One region of the Thermoanaerobacterium thermosaccharolyticum DSM 571 genome, then DNA from elsewhere that is predicted to be linked to it. Evidence: a T-box and tRNA genes for the amino acid it is inferred to sense, from the RefSeq annotation. Region 1 holds a T-box; the other holds one or more tRNA genes.
The links. The T-box of region 1 lies ahead of metG (methionine--tRNA ligase). A T-box ahead of a tRNA ligase gene usually reads a tRNA of that ligase, here a tRNA-Met.
Positions count from the first base shown of each region.

Region 1 (7,825 bases):
GGGTTTTTAAGTATTCCATACCGAAAGACAAAGAATCTAAAATTAAGTTTTTCTGCTTTATAGCAATTGTCGTCATAGCTGCTATATTAGATTTCTTTTATCCAAAAAGATCTTCATTTTACTTAGCCCTGTTCACTGGATTAGCAGCCGGATTACCATATAGTTCTTCAGACAAAAATTCGAAAGATGATAAGAAGCAAAACACTTAAAGTAGTTCAATTAGATAAAAATAATGGCGGGAATCACCCCGCCTTCTTTTTATTTTACCTTCGCACCGCTACCCGAATAGACATCCTTTTTATAGATCTATTTTTTTGTCAATAAGATACGATGTCAGGGTGAATAAACCTATATATACAAGTGTTTGGAAAACAAAGCTTGCTACATTTATCGGGAAAACCGCAAAAGATAAAGCAACGGCACCGCTTCTTTGCGCAATTCCTGAAAATGGACTTATATTTAAATTATATGGGAACAAATTAACGAGAAGTCCATTAATTTTGCCGATTATATAGAAAATAAGCAAAAATATAACTATTGACAAAGCTTTGCTATATTTTTTGCTGTAAATAGCTATCTTGCTGATTGTGATAGAAAAATACGACAAAATCAATAAAGCAACAAAACTCAATAAAGCAGATATAAATATATAAAGTATAAAAATTTTATGTTGAAGTACTGCATCTATAAACACTTTAGCTTCATTCACATATAATAGATTTATAAATGCCATCACTCCAGATACTGTTATAAACAATGTGAATTCAATGATCGATATAATTAGCTTTGAAAAAGCTATGTCAAAACCTCTTTGTGGCAGTGTAAACAAAAGATATCCTGTATTGCTGTACATATCTCTCTGATACAACATCACTCCTGATATAAGCACGGCTACAAAGCAGGCAAATCCAGCCATAAAAGATACAACGAATGGCAAGCCATGTGACCATGTATTATTTTTTGTTATAAGGTATATATTCAATAAAATCAAGGCAGCCAAAAATCCAAGATAATATTTATACCTTCCTAAAAACTCATACTTTATTAGTTTAATCATTATTCATACACCTCCCTGAAGATTTCATCAATAGATTTATTTCTTTCCATCCTTAATTCTTCGGCATTTCCTTTTAAAATAATTTCACCATCTGAGATAAATGCCACATCGTCAAAAAGCCTTTCAATATCTCTTACAAGGTGTGTAGATATAATCATTGAACTATCTTCGCGGATATTATCAATTATTGCGTCAATTATCTTTTCCCTTGTATTAGGATCTATTCCCCCAAGTGGTTCGTCAAAAATATACAGTTTCGCATTTCTTGAAAGCACAAGTGTAAGATTCAATTTTTCAAGCATTCCTTTTGAAAGTGACGTTACTTTATCATTTTCATCCAACATCATAAAATCCAGCAATCTCTTTGATTTTTCAATGTCAAAATCATCGTAAAAATCTTTAAAGAAATTTATTGCATCTCTAATCTTCATCCATTTATAGAGATAGTTTATATCAGGTAGATATGATACAATTAATTTTGTATAGATACCTGGTTCCTGACCGTCAATTAATATTTCACCAGATGTGGGCCTTAATATGCCTGCTGCAATCTTTATAAATGTCGTTTTTCCACTGCCGTTAGGACCTAAAAGGCCTAATATTTTACCTTCTTCCAACTCAATATTAATTCCTTTTAATGCCTTTTTGCTGTAATAATTTTTAGTAAGGTTTGCCGTTTTTAAAATTAACCCCATCAGTTGACCTCCTTTTTAAGATATTCCTTAATAATTTCGAGTATTTCATTTGAATTGAATCCTAAGCTTCTCATACCTGTTACAAATGACTCAACTATCTCTTTCGCCATTTCTCTTTTTAATGATGCAAGCTTTTCGGTATTTTCGGTTATAAATGTTCCCATGCCTCTTTGTGTATATGTGACGTTTTCCCTTTCAAGTTCTTGATAAGCTCTTTGAACAGTATTTGGATTCACTTTAAGGCTTTCGGCCATCTCTCTTACAGAAGGCAATTTATCTCCTCCATTTAATTTTTTTGTGACTATGTCCCTCTTTATCATATCCATAATCTGGATATAAATAGGCATTTTTTCATTGAATTCGACTTTCATGTTTCACCTCCATCGTGCTATCATAGTGCACTAATTAAATAGTACACTATGATAATATAAATGTCAATGTATTTTTTAAAAAAACTTATTGTAAGCTATAATACACATAAAAAAATAAGAGGGGCTTATGCCCTCCTATTTTACCTTTGCTCCGCTTTCTATGTCTTTATCTAAAGTTACAACAGTCAATTTACCTTCGTTTGATGCCGCCAAAATCATTCCGTATGATTCTATGCCTCTTAATTTTTTAGGCTCCAGATTTGCAACGAGGACGAGTTTTTTGCCTACAAGCTCTTCTATCTTGTAATGCAATGCAAGTCCTGATACAACTTGCCTTACCTCATCGCCAACTTTAAGTTTAAGCTTTAATAATTTATCAGCGCCTTCTACTTTTTCTGCTTCCAATACTTCTGCAACCCGCAAATCGATCTTTGCAAAATCGTCTATCTTGATGTAGTTTGTCTCTTCTTTTACCTCTGCTTTATTAGAAGATTCTTTTTCAGCTTCTTTAAGCTCTTTCTCCACATCAATCCTTGGAAAAATATTCTCCCCTCTTTTAACCTTCGTACCTGCTTTCAGTAAACCGAATTTAAGGCTAGCCCATGTTCTTAAATCATCGTCAATTCCAAGCTGTTCGTATATCTTGATAGGCGTATTTGGCATGAATGGCGTTATTAAAACTGCAACAAACCTCAATGATTCAACAAGGTTGTAAAGAACCGCCTTAAGCCTTCCTTTTTTACTTTCATCTTTTGCTAATACCCATGGCATCGTCTCGTCGATGTACTTATTTGCTCGTCCTACAAGCTTCCAGATTTCAGCAAGAGCATTTGAAAACTGCAGTCTGTCCATGTATCCTTCCACAATTTTTGGCAAATCATTTGCGATAGATATTAGCTCATCGTCAACATTATCTTTATCTGAAGCTTCAGGCACTACACCGTCGAAGTATTTTTCTACCATCGTAACAGTTCTGCTTAGAAGATTGCCAAAGTCATTGGCAAGATCTGAGTTTATCCTGGAAATCAGCGCTTCATTTGAAAATACGCCATCTGCCCCAAACGGGACCTCTCTTAATAAGAAATACCTTATAGCATCTACGCCGTACTTTGACACAAGCTCCTTAGGATCAACAACATTGCCTTTCGACTTTGACATCTTGCCACCATCCAGTATAAGCCAGCCATGGCCAAATACCTTCTTTGGAAGAGGCAAATCCAGCGCCATAAGCATTGCAGGCCATATAATGGTGTGGAATCTTACGATTTCCTTTCCAACAAGGTGCACATCTGCCGGCCAGTACTTTTTGAAATCTTCGTCGTGATCTGTAGAATACCCCAATGCAGTTATATAGTTGGAAAGGGCATCAATCCAAACATATACAACGTGTTTTGGATCAAATGGAACCTTTACGCCCCAGTCAAAGGACGTTCTGGATACGCACAAATCCTCAAGACCAGATTTTATAAAACTTACCATCTCATTCAACCTTGATTCTGGCTGTATGAAGTCTGGATGCTCTTCATAGTATTTAAGAAGTTTATCAGCGTAATTTGAAAGCTTAAAGAAATAGCTTTCCTCTTTAACAAGCTCTACAGGTCTGCCGCAGTCAGGGCAGTTTCCATCCACAAGCTGTTTCTCTGTCCAAAACGTCTCACAAGGTGTGCAATACCATCCCTCATATTCGCTTTTGTATATGTCGCCCTTTTCGTAAAGCTTTGTAAATATCTTTTGCACAATTTCTTCATGCTGCTTGTCAGTTGTCCTTATGAACTTATCATTGCTTATGTCCATTGTCTTCCACAAATCTTTTATCCACGCCACAATTTCATCAACATACTGCTTCGGCGTAACTCCTTTTTCTTTTGCCTTTCTCTGTATCTTCTGACCGTGCTCATCTGTACCTGTCAAAAACATCACGTCATAACCTGTCAGCCTTTTAAACCGAGCCATCGCATCTGCAGCAACAGTCGTATAAGAATGGCCTATGTGTAGCTTATCACTTGGATAATATATAGGTGATGTAATGTAAAACGTCTTTGCCATAAAAATCCTCCTCATCTTATAATTTTATTTTTAAGACGTAAAAAAACCCGCCTCCCACTAAGGGGCGAGTTTATTCGCGCTACCACCCTTTTCACATACGCCTCACGGCAGTATGCCTCGTAAAGTGCCATCACACTCTTACTCTGTAACGGGAAATCCCGCCAAAGCCTACTTAGCTTCAGCTTTGAAGCTCAAGGTCCATGTTCAAAAGTTCATTCTCTACTGGCTTTCACCTTAACCCAGCTCTCTTTAAGAGAAATTCCTTTCTACTCTTCCCTTCATTGCCTTTTTAATATATTATTTACATCATTACATAATAATATACTTTATTGCAAATGTATTGTCAACTATATTTTTTCCATCTTCATTCTCTCTTCTACAAATTTTACAGCATCATCTTTATTTTCAATATTGCCGTAAAACTGGTTTTTTCTTAGTTCGTACAATATTTGATTTAAAAGCTTATAATCTTTAAGATCAAAATTGACTATTATATCCAAAGGTGTAAGAAGTGGAGTTTTTGTTTTCTCATAGTCCATGTACCTTCTAAGCATATTCAATATAAAACTTCTATAGCAAGAAGCTTCATTTAAGCGACCTTGTCCCTTCATTGCAGCCACAACATCAGCCTGCGACAACAGTAAACATCCAATGGAATCATCTTCTAGATCAGAAAAAAATTTAAACATAGCCTTATTCGACATACCATTTACATAAATCGAAAATGGATTTGCATGATAGAGGACCATCTTTTTTATCAAAGACGATTCTTTTTTAGCCATTTTTAACCTTTTGGTTATACCTGATACAATTTTTTCTCCCTTTACATCGTGATTGAAAAACTGAATATGATTATCAGCATCAATATAAATTGCATCTTTCTTGCCAATTTCGTGAAACATAGCTGCAAGCTTTAATACATCTTTTAACTTATTTCCCGAAGAAAGGTCTTTACTGAGGTAAGATAAAATAACTTTTGTCATGTAAGAAGGAAATCTAAGCTCCTTTACTATATTTTCATATTCTTCAACTGTTTTAATCGAATGATACCATGAATCCAAAACCTGATAATAGCATCGCCCTAATTCCTTCATGTTTTTTATTTCAGGAAATATTGAATCGATTAAGCCCAGCTCGTCCATCATTTTTATATATTTAAATGATTCTGACGATTTTAATATTGCATATATCTCATTCATAATTCTTTCCGATGAAATTCTGCTAATCAGATTTGCCTTTTCTTTTATAAGATTCTTAGTGTCTTCTTCTATTGCAAATTTGTACTTGGAAGCAAATCTTACGGCTCTAAGCATCCTTAGCGGATCGTCATCAAATGAATTTTTGCTTACACATCTAATCTTTTTATTTTGAATGTCATATAGCCCTCCAAATGGATCTATTATCAAATTACTATCAAAAAAATCATTTAATCTCAGTGCCATTGCATTTATGGTGAAATCTCTATGTCCTAAATCTTCTTCTATATCTTCGCCTGTTATTTGTGTAAAATCCATCATGGTTTTTTCATACACAACTTTATACGTTCCTCTTTCTTCTGCATATGGGACAAAAGTTCCCCCAAGTTTTTCAGATACAAGCTTTGATATTGATGCAGCATCGCCTATGACAACAAAATCATAATCATTAATCTCTCTATTCAATATTCTATCCCTTATAGCACCACCTACAACATACACATTTTCAGAATAATCATCAAGTATACGTTTTATTCTATTTATTAATATCGCCATGTCAAGCATTCCCCTTAGTTTTTATAAGATATTATCATCTCTAGTATACCAAATTTTAAGAAGTAAACAAGCTAAAAAAACAATCTGCTGTAAAAAACCGATGAAAGTATTGCAATTATATCTGCAGCAATTCCTGCTATTATGGAATGCCTCATTTTTTTTACACCTACAGATCCAAAATAAACTGCCAAAACGTAAAATGTTGTCTCCGTTGAACCGTACATAACAGAAGCAAGCTTTGCTGTAAAGGAATCAGGACCTTTTGACTTGATTAATTCAGTAGCTATGCCTAATGCACCACTTCCTGAAAGAGGCCTTATAAGAGCCAGTGGTATAACTTCTGATGGCATTCCTATTCTGGATGTAAAAGGCTCAATAAGTTTTGCAAATCCGTCTAATGCACCTGACGACCTTAAAACACCTACAGCCACCAGCATTGCCAGCAAAGCCGGAAATATTTTTGTCATCGTATTGATTCCATCTTTTGCACCATCAACAAACACTTCATACACTTTAACATGCTTAATAAGCCCATACAATGGAATTATCAACAAGACTACCGGTATAATCAGCTCCGATATTATTTTCAGCATAAAATATCACTCCTTAAAAAGTGATGATTTCTCCAATGTCTTTACAACTATAATGCCAGCAATTAAAGCCGTAACACTAGAAAAAAGACCTACAACAACAAAGTCCGCAGGATTTTTGGCACCTAAAGATGCCCTTACTCCTATCATTACAGCAGGTAGTAACTGAACTGATGCCGTATTTATAACAAGAAAGGTGCACATGGAATTTGATGCAACATCTCGATTATTTAACTCTTGAAGATACTCCATTGCCTTTATGCCAAAAGGTGTCGCAGCATTGCCTAACCCCAGCATGTTGGCCGATATATTCATAATCATAGCACCAATCGCTGGATGATCTTTAGGCACTTCCGGAAAAAGTTTTATAATTACTGGCTTCAATAGCCTCGAAAGTATATCCATAAGACCTGATTTTTCAGCAATCTGCATGATGCCAAGCCATAAAGACATTATGCCTATTAATCCGATAGATATCGTAACAGCCGACTCAGACGAATCAATAATAGCTTTAGATACCTCTCCCATTCGGCCGTTTATTATGCCTATTACTACACCAATTCCTATCATAAAAAACCAAATATAATTTATCAATTGTATCTCCTCCATTCTATAAAAATTTATGTTAATTTTAAAAAAAAATGCCAATAAAGTATTGACTTATTTTGCAAAACTTGGTATTATTAGATATGCGAAGAATTTGTCGAATTTTGTAGTTTTAGGAGGGGAGAGTAATGTTGAAATCTACAGGAATAGTTCGAAAAGTTGATGAACTTGGAAGAGTCGTCATCCCTATCGAGCTTAGAAGGACACTGAATATAGCCGAAAGAGACGCTCTCGAAATTTATGTAGATGGTGAGCAGATTGTACTTAAAAAATACGAACCTGCGTGCATTTTTTGTGGCAATGCAGAAAACGTCGTAAATTACAAAGGCAAGAACATCTGCAAGAACTGTCTTGATGACATTAAAAAAAGCGAATAAATAAAAAAATAATAGAAGTTTACCTTCTATTATTTTTTTATTCTTCTATTTCATTCTTGTTGTAGGGCTCTATATGAACAATAACCTCCGTAACACCCGGTATCTCCTTTTTAAGCCTCTCTTCTAGCTGACTTGCTATGTCGTGAGCATCAATTATGTTCTCGCTAGGATCTACCATGATATGGAGATCTATATTTATATCATCTTCTCGTCCTCTGCTTCTTATTTGATGGCACGACAAAACCCCTTTTACACTGACCGCAATATCGTGAATTTTTTTTGAATCCACCACTACTCTATCACACAAGATGTCAGAACTGTGCTTTATTATT
Region 1 is NC_014410.1:99,049-106,873, reverse strand. It holds gene TTHE_RS00530 (hypothetical protein) at 1-209, shown strand, start outside; gene TTHE_RS00525 (ABC transporter permease) at 299-1,057, opposite strand; gene TTHE_RS00520 (ABC transporter ATP-binding protein) at 1,057-1,752, opposite strand; gene TTHE_RS00515 (GntR family transcriptional regulator) at 1,752-2,123, opposite strand; gene metG (methionine--tRNA ligase) at 2,259-4,169, opposite strand; T-box leader at 4,227-4,460, opposite strand; gene TTHE_RS00505 (CCA tRNA nucleotidyltransferase) at 4,517-5,920, opposite strand; gene TTHE_RS00500 (spore maturation protein) at 5,992-6,513, opposite strand; gene TTHE_RS00495 (nucleoside recognition domain-containing protein) at 6,520-7,104, opposite strand; gene TTHE_RS00490 (AbrB/MazE/SpoVT family DNA-binding domain-containing protein) at 7,245-7,493, shown strand; gene TTHE_RS00485 (cation diffusion facilitator family transporter) at 7,531-7,825, opposite strand, start outside.

Region 2 (7,825 bases), 160 kb from region 1:
AGGCACAAAATATTTCTGTGCAAAACAGAGAAAAGATGCAGATAACAGGAGTAGACAATGTTGTAAGCTTTGACGATGAGACTGTCATACTGGAAACGTCAATGGGCCTTTTGACAATTAAAGGACAAGAACTTCACATAAATAAGTTGAATTTAGATGACGGCAATGTATCGATAGATGGTGAACTCATAAGTATTACATACAGTGATAGAAGTGGAATAATTGGGAAATCTGGCGGATTTTTAAGCAGAATGTTTAGGTGAGATAATGATTGATGTAGTTCCCTAAATCATGTATTATTATAGTGTATGATCTAAAGGGGGATGCTACATGGATACTTATATACTTATCGATTTTGATGGTACGATAACAAAGGAAGATACGTGCTATGCCATGGTAAAGGCCTTTGCAAAGGATGGATGGCAGGACATAGAAAAAGACTGGGAAGAAGGCAAAATAACCACAGAAGAATGTGCATTAGAGACATTTAAACTTATGGACATGGATGAAAAAAAGTTAAAAACACTGCTTGACAATATAGAAATTGACAGTTATTTTAAAGATTTTATTGATTTTTGCAATGACCGTGGTTATAAAATTATTATAGTAAGTGATGGGTATGATTTTAATATAAAGACTATTTTAAAAAAATATGATATAAACATTGATTATTACAGCAATAAGCTGGATTTTTGCGATGGCAAGATTGTTGCGTCATTTAATACGTCTCCTGATTGTGACAAATGTGGATCTTGCAAGCTGGAAGTTTTAAAAAAGTACAAAAGGGAAAGTTCAGAAATTATTTTTATTGGTGATGGTTACTCAGATATTTGCGTATCACGATATGCTGATAAGTTGTTTGCCAAAGACGTACTTAAAAAATATTGTGAAGAAAATAATATTTCATACATACCTTTTGAAAATTTTAGAGATATAATAGATTATCTAAGACAAAAGCGATAAACTAATTCGAGTTTATCGCTTTTGCTATTGGTGGTACAACTTGCTTTTTTCTCGATATAACATACGGCAGGTAAAAATTGTTATCGTCTATACTTATATTGAATGCTCTTTCCAATAGATCTTTGTGATTGCCTGCAAATAAAAACAAAGATCCTTCGTTTATAATATCTGTAAGCATAAGCAATAGCATATCAAAGTTTTTGTTTTTCCTTTCTTCTTCCATAAATTTAAGAAGATCATTTTTAAGGTTTCCAATACTTGACAGAGTGTTTACCTGTCCTATGCCAATTTTAAAGTCTCCGATTAAAAATTCTTTAAAATCCATATAGAATATTTCATCTACAGTTTTACCTTTTAGCGATGTCCCGGCTTCAAACATTTTTTTGCCGAAAGATTCTATATCAATTCCTGCTATTTCGGATAATTTTTTTGCGGCCCTTATATCCTCAGGGGTACATGTTGGCGATTTAAATACAAGCGTATCCGATAGAATTGCAGCACACATAAGCCCTGCTATATGTTTATCAGGTGTTATTCCTCTCTCTTCATATATCTTGTTAATGATTGTAGAAGAACAGCCTACAGGCTGGTTTCTAAACAGTATTGGTTGATTTGTTTCAATGCCACCTATTCTGTGATGGTCAATAATTTCGAGAATCGTGGCATCTTCTATTCCATCTACGGCTTGTGATAATTCATTGTGATCAACAAGTATTATTTTTTTTCTATCGTAGTCTAATATGTGCCGTCTTGCTAAAAGTCCCAATATTTTTCCGTCATCATCCACAACAGGGAAATTTCTGTACCTGTATTTTAACATGGTTTGTCTGACGTCGTCTATGTAATCACTGTCTTTAAAAGTGACAATATCGTCTTTAATCATTATAAGGGACACAGGGAGGCACTGATTTATTAGCTTTATAGTGTCAAATGTATCGCAAGGTACGACTATTAATGTTGAACTAAATTTTTTAGCTTCGTTTATTACTGCGTTTGACGGCTCTTCACCTCCAGTGATTATGATTGTCTTGGCACCTTTTCTTATGGACTCCAACTGAATATTTTCCCTATTTCCTACAATCAGCGTCATGCCTGACTTTATTCTGCTTACGACGCTTTCTGTCTGCATGGCAGCTACGATTATATCACCTCTTATGAATTCCTTATTTTTTACGATTATTTTTCCATTTAGCGTCTTTGTAATATTCTCAACAGGAATATTGTAATTTGATAATTCTTGGGATGATGTTAAGTATGCTTTTGCAAGATCTCCCATAGTAGCGATGCCTTTTAATTTATTTTCATCATCTACTACTACTATAGTTTTAGAGTTATTATTTAATAATACATTCCATGCCTCATACATAGGTGCTTTTTCACTTATGGTAAGAGGCTTATCATAAGCAATGTCGCCAACCTGTGTAAATACATTGTCTATCAATAGTGGTTCTTTTACATTAAAATAGTTTAATACAAATTGTGTTTCTCTGTTAATAGGTCCCAGCCTTACAGGAATAGCGTCAATTTTATCGGCTTTCCTTTTTAAATCAGCGTATGCTATTGCTGAACAAATTGAATCAGTATCTGGATTTTTATGTCCTGAAACAAATACAACACTCATATTTAATTTCTCCTTTGTTTAGATTTTATTATGACTTTTAAGAAAAATAGTTGAAGCATTGAGATTTAGGGAAATTTAATATAAATATTGGTTGGCGTATTAAACGAATCATATCAAAATCTCACATAAATATAATATAATATGAGGGGGTATAATGTAAATGGTAATGAATGTACAAAGTCAGCTTTATTCATTTCTTGTCATGTTATATGGTGGCATAATAATTGCTATTTTATACGATATATATAAGATCATAAGGATTATATTAAAACCTAAGAGAATTGCGACAGATATAGGAGACATTATTTTTTGGATATTAGGAACGATTGTCTTCATATTTTTTTTATACATAAGCAACTATGCTGAAATAAGATTTTATTCATTTCTCGGATTCATAATTGGTATACTTTTATACAATATACTGTTAAGCCACTTTGTTATAAAGCTATTGCTGCTTGTTTATAGAATTGCAAAAAATATATTTATAAAGATATATAAAATTGTAACATATCCGTTTATAGTTGCATATAATATGCTGATTATGCCAATCAAATATTTCACAAAAATGCTCGGCATACCTTTCACACTAGTTTACAACATAATATCACATTTTAATATTTTTAAGAAAAAAAATAAAGGATTTTTAGTTGCGATGTCGAATATATTTTTAAAACAATAAAAAACAAAAATACTTCGAAAGGTCTGTTGAAGTTATGAAGGAAAGAAGTAAAATTAAATTTAAAACAATATTGTTACTTCTTTTTGTCGCATATGTCGCATTTACGTTCGTTAAACAACAAATCACTTTGAATATTTTAGACAATAGGTTAAACGCGGTTACTTCTAAAGTGAATGCTGCTGAAGAGGAGAATAAAAAATTAAATAATCAGATAAAATATATTAAGACAAATGAATTTATAGAGAATGAGGCAAGACAAAAATTAGGACTTGTAAAAAAAGGAGAGATTATGTTCGTAGATACGGCTAAAGATAGCAAAGATTCGTCAAATTAGAATAAGAATTTTTTAAGATGCTTGATAGAATGAACTTTTTAATATATAATAAACATATTAGTAATCAAATAAATCAAAGGGAGGATAAACATTTATATGCCATTTCAGGTAGGAGAGGTAGTTGAAGGAACTGTTCTAAATATCACAGATTTTGGAGCGTTTGTTCAATTACCAGAGGGCAAAACAGGGTTAGTTCATATATCAGAAGTTGCTAACACCTATGTTAAAGACATCAACGAGTTTTTAAAAGAAAATGACAAGGTGAAAGTAAAGATTCTTTCTATGGATAAGGGCGGAAGAATAAGCTTGTCAATAAAAAAGGCTTTGCCAAAGCCAAAACCTGCAAAAAATAGTAAAGGCTATGATAACGAAAGCTATAGCAATCGGAATAATAACATATCTTTTGAAGAAAGAATATCGAAATTTTTAAAAGACTCTGATGAAAGGCAGCAGCAGCTTAAGAAGAATTTTGATTCAAAGCGAAGAGGCGGCGGCTATAAAAGGAACGCTAATTATTAAAAACTTCGGGTATAGCCCGAAGGTTTTTATTTGGGAGGACTATTATGAGGTGCTCTGTTATCGATATAGGAACGAATTCAATACGTCATCTTATATGTGATGTGGAAAATAATGAAATTAGGCAAATAAAGAAGGATGTAAAAATAACAAGGCTTGGTGAATCTGTCTCTAAAAGCGGCAAATTAAGTAATGATGCAATTGCAAGAAGTGTAAACACGATAAAAGAATATTTGGATGATGCGAAAAATTACGAAGCACAGAGCATATATGCTTTTGCCACATCAGCCGTAAGGGATGCTAAGAACTCCAGTTATTTTATTGATGAACTGTTAAATATTGGTTTGGATGTGGATATAGTCGATGGTGAGACAGAAAGCCTTTATGGATATCTAGGGGCATCGTATGGAATAAAAAAGAATGATGTGCTGGTACTGGATGTGGGTGGTGGTAGTACTGAATTTTCTTATTTCAAAGACGATCTTATAAAAAGAAGTTTTGACATTGGTGCAGTCAGACTTACGGAAAAATTTATAAAAAGCGATCCTATTTCGGTTGACGAGTACAATAACATAAGGCTTTATGTAACTGATATGCTTACACCATTTATTGGCGACAACGAAGACATACCTCGTGATATTGTTGGTATAGGTGGTACGATAACGACGCTTGCAGCTATGTCACAGGATTTAAGGATATATTCGAGAGAATTGATCCATGGATATGTGCTCAAAAAGGGGGACATAAAAAGGCTGCTTGATTTAATGATGTCTTTAAGCCTTAATGAAAGAAAGCTGTTAAATGGTTTGCAACCCGAAAGAGCAGATATTATAGTTGCAGGTACAATAATAGTTTATACGGTATTGGAGCTTTTGAATTGCACTTCCATTACTGTAAGTGAGTGGGATAATTTAGAAGGTGCTGTAGTAGAAAAATTTATAAGAGATAATGATGGTAAAGATAAATAATTAATAGCGTTGTGTGTAAATAATATATCCATAAGGGTATTGACTAATACTGTTTTATGTAATATAATTAATGATGTCGCTGATAAATGTGATTGCCGGAGTGGCGGAACTGGCAGACGCACAGGACTTAAAATCCTGCGGGCCTTTAAAGCTCGTACCGGTTCGATTCCGGTCTCCGGCACCAATTGAATAATACATCGCGGGGTGGAGCAGTTGGCAGCTCGTCGGGCTCATAACCCGGAGGTCGCAGGTTCAAGTCCTGCCCCCGCAACCAAACATGGCGGCGTAGCTCAGTTGGCTAGAGCATGCGGTTCATACCCGCAGTGTCGGTGGTTCGACTCCACTCGCCGCTACTTCCAAAGAACGGAAATCATCTCCTATCCAGAAATAGAATTCACATTTTATTTCGTTTGGATGGACGATGACTTTTTTTATATATTTTTTCAGTACCTCTTTTATTTTTTGTGGATTATTTGATGAATTAATTACTTCTCTATCTGCATCGAATATTTCCATGATTATTTCAGGAGTAATAAAACTTGTTTCTTTCTTCTTTTCTATTTCTGAAAGGCTATAGAGAATTTCGTTTTTCTTGTCTTCAAGTTCCCTCATTTTTTCTTTCATAATTGGTTGGTACATGCCTTCAGCGATAGCATCGACAATGTTTCTTATTTGTGACTCTATTTTGTTATAATTTTTCTTCAATGCTGCTATTTTTTCAAATTTTTCTTTATTAAGTTTTTGATTTTCTTCGTTCAAGAGTTTTGCTAATATTGGTGCTACTTCTGGATCAAATATCTTCTTATTTAATTCTTCTACAATAAAAACTTCCAATCTGTCTTTGTTTATATCTTTATTTGTACATTGCTTTGTTCTATCTTTTCTATTGCATCTATATGTGACATATTTTCCACGGCTTAAGCATCCAACCATTTTAGAGCCACATATACCACAATAGACAAGTCCAGATAATAAATAAGTTCTTTTTGCAGTATTGGCTCCTCGTTCTATTTTCCGCTCGTTTATTTTCTTTTGGACTTTTTCAAATAAATCTTTATCAATGATTGCAGGAATAGCGTTGTCAATAATTATCACGTCTTCTTTTGTTATTCTATGATTAGTCTTTGTGCCTTTATTAAAAATATATTTGCCGGTATATTTTTCATTTCTTAGAATTCCATATAAACTATTTTTAGAAAAACTATTGCCATTTTTCGTTTTATATCCTTTTAAATTTAGTTCATCAATTATATGACGATAGCCATAACCTTTTGCATATAGGTCAAAAATAAGTTTTATAGCTTCAGCTTCTTCATTATTGATATGATATTCTCCATTTACAATTTTATATCCAAGAGGTGGTATACCTCCGTTAAATTTCGCATTAAAAGCATTTTCTTTTAAACCTTTCATGACTTCTCGTGCTAAATTTTTTGAGTAGTATTCAGCCATACCCTCTAAAACACTTTCTAAAATAATGCTTTCAGGGCTATCATCTAATTGTTCAAGTACAGAAATGATTATTACTCCATTCTTTTTTAACTGTCTTTTATAAAAAGCGCTATCATATCTATTTCTGGCAAAACGGTCCAATTTATGTACTATTACAGCTTTAAATATACCTATTTCACTATCTTTAATCATTTGAAGGAATTGTGGTCTATCATCGGTTGTTGCTGATTTAGCTTCATCAGCATAGATCTTTACAATTTCAATATTATTTTTTTCTGCATATTCTTTTATTGCTCTTAATTGGGCATCGATACTTTCTTCTCTTTGATTATCTGAACTAAATCTGCAATATGCTGCTGCTTTCATTAATAGCCCCCTTTATAAATAGCATTCTTCATATGGATTATCAGGATATAAATAAATATTTTCATAATCTATTATGTTATCAACATCATTTTTATTAAAGTACAAGCTATACACTAATAAGTTATATTCTCCGCTGTCAATGAGAGCTTTTGTTAAATCTTTTCTGAATTTTATCAGTTCTAATGTTACTCCGAAGTCGTGTGAGAGTTCGTAATCATTTTGGTTTAATTCAAGATGCTTTTCGAAAACACCAATTGGCATTAGGAAGTATGCGGCAAATGCTTGAGCTTTCATTTCATATTTATTTTTGTTTGACAGATATTCAATATTTCCACATTGATATGTATAATGGCCATACTCATGAATGACAAAAGAGCGATAATCGGACATATTATCAGGTTTATTCATATAAATTGTATTATCAATTATTACAGCTTTTTTGATAGAGCTTGTAAATTCAATTTCCAGGCCCTCATTTTCGATTATGTATTCAATTATGTCGATATTAATAGGGAAATTTACAATATTGTATTTTAATAGCAATTTGTTAGCTTTTTGTGCCATAGTAAGGTACATAGGTTGTCCCCTTTTTTAAAAACAAACTTATGTTTGTATAAGAACATTTTACCATGATTATTAAAAATATTCAATAATATTTTTTGCAAAGACAGATGAAATGAAAATAATATTATTCATATACTTCCGGAGCTGATACTATAATTGTAAACTGACAATTCTAAATAATGTAGAGAAAAGTAAAAAATAAATAAGTATGATATTATAGAAAAACATTCCCACAGTGTTCGCTGGTAGCATCAGAAATCATTACAAATGTAAAGGAGCAGGATCTCCCACATTCCTGCTCCTTTATTGAATATTAATGTATTACAATGTGCACCATAACAACCATTTGTCTATATAATATT
Region 2 is NC_014410.1:263,674-271,498, forward strand. It holds gene yabP (sporulation protein YabP) at 1-263, shown strand, start outside; gene TTHE_RS01310 (MtnX-like HAD-IB family phosphatase) at 331-963, shown strand; gene TTHE_RS01315 (putative manganese-dependent inorganic diphosphatase) at 965-2,584, opposite strand; gene yabQ (spore cortex biosynthesis protein YabQ) at 2,745-3,263, shown strand; gene TTHE_RS01325 (FtsB family cell division protein) at 3,298-3,597, shown strand; gene TTHE_RS01330 (S1 domain-containing RNA-binding protein) at 3,694-4,116, shown strand; gene TTHE_RS01335 (Ppx/GppA phosphatase family protein) at 4,161-5,081, shown strand; tRNA gene TTHE_RS01340 (tRNA-Leu) at 5,176-5,265, shown strand; tRNA gene TTHE_RS01345 (tRNA-Met) at 5,280-5,355, shown strand; tRNA gene TTHE_RS01350 (tRNA-Met) at 5,361-5,434, shown strand; gene TTHE_RS13855 (recombinase family protein) at 5,394-6,899, opposite strand; gene TTHE_RS01355 (ImmA/IrrE family metallo-endopeptidase) at 6,912-7,463, opposite strand.
Region 2: it encodes a tRNA-Met, which carries the amino acid that the T-box ahead of metG (methionine--tRNA ligase) is inferred to sense. The anticodon was not compared.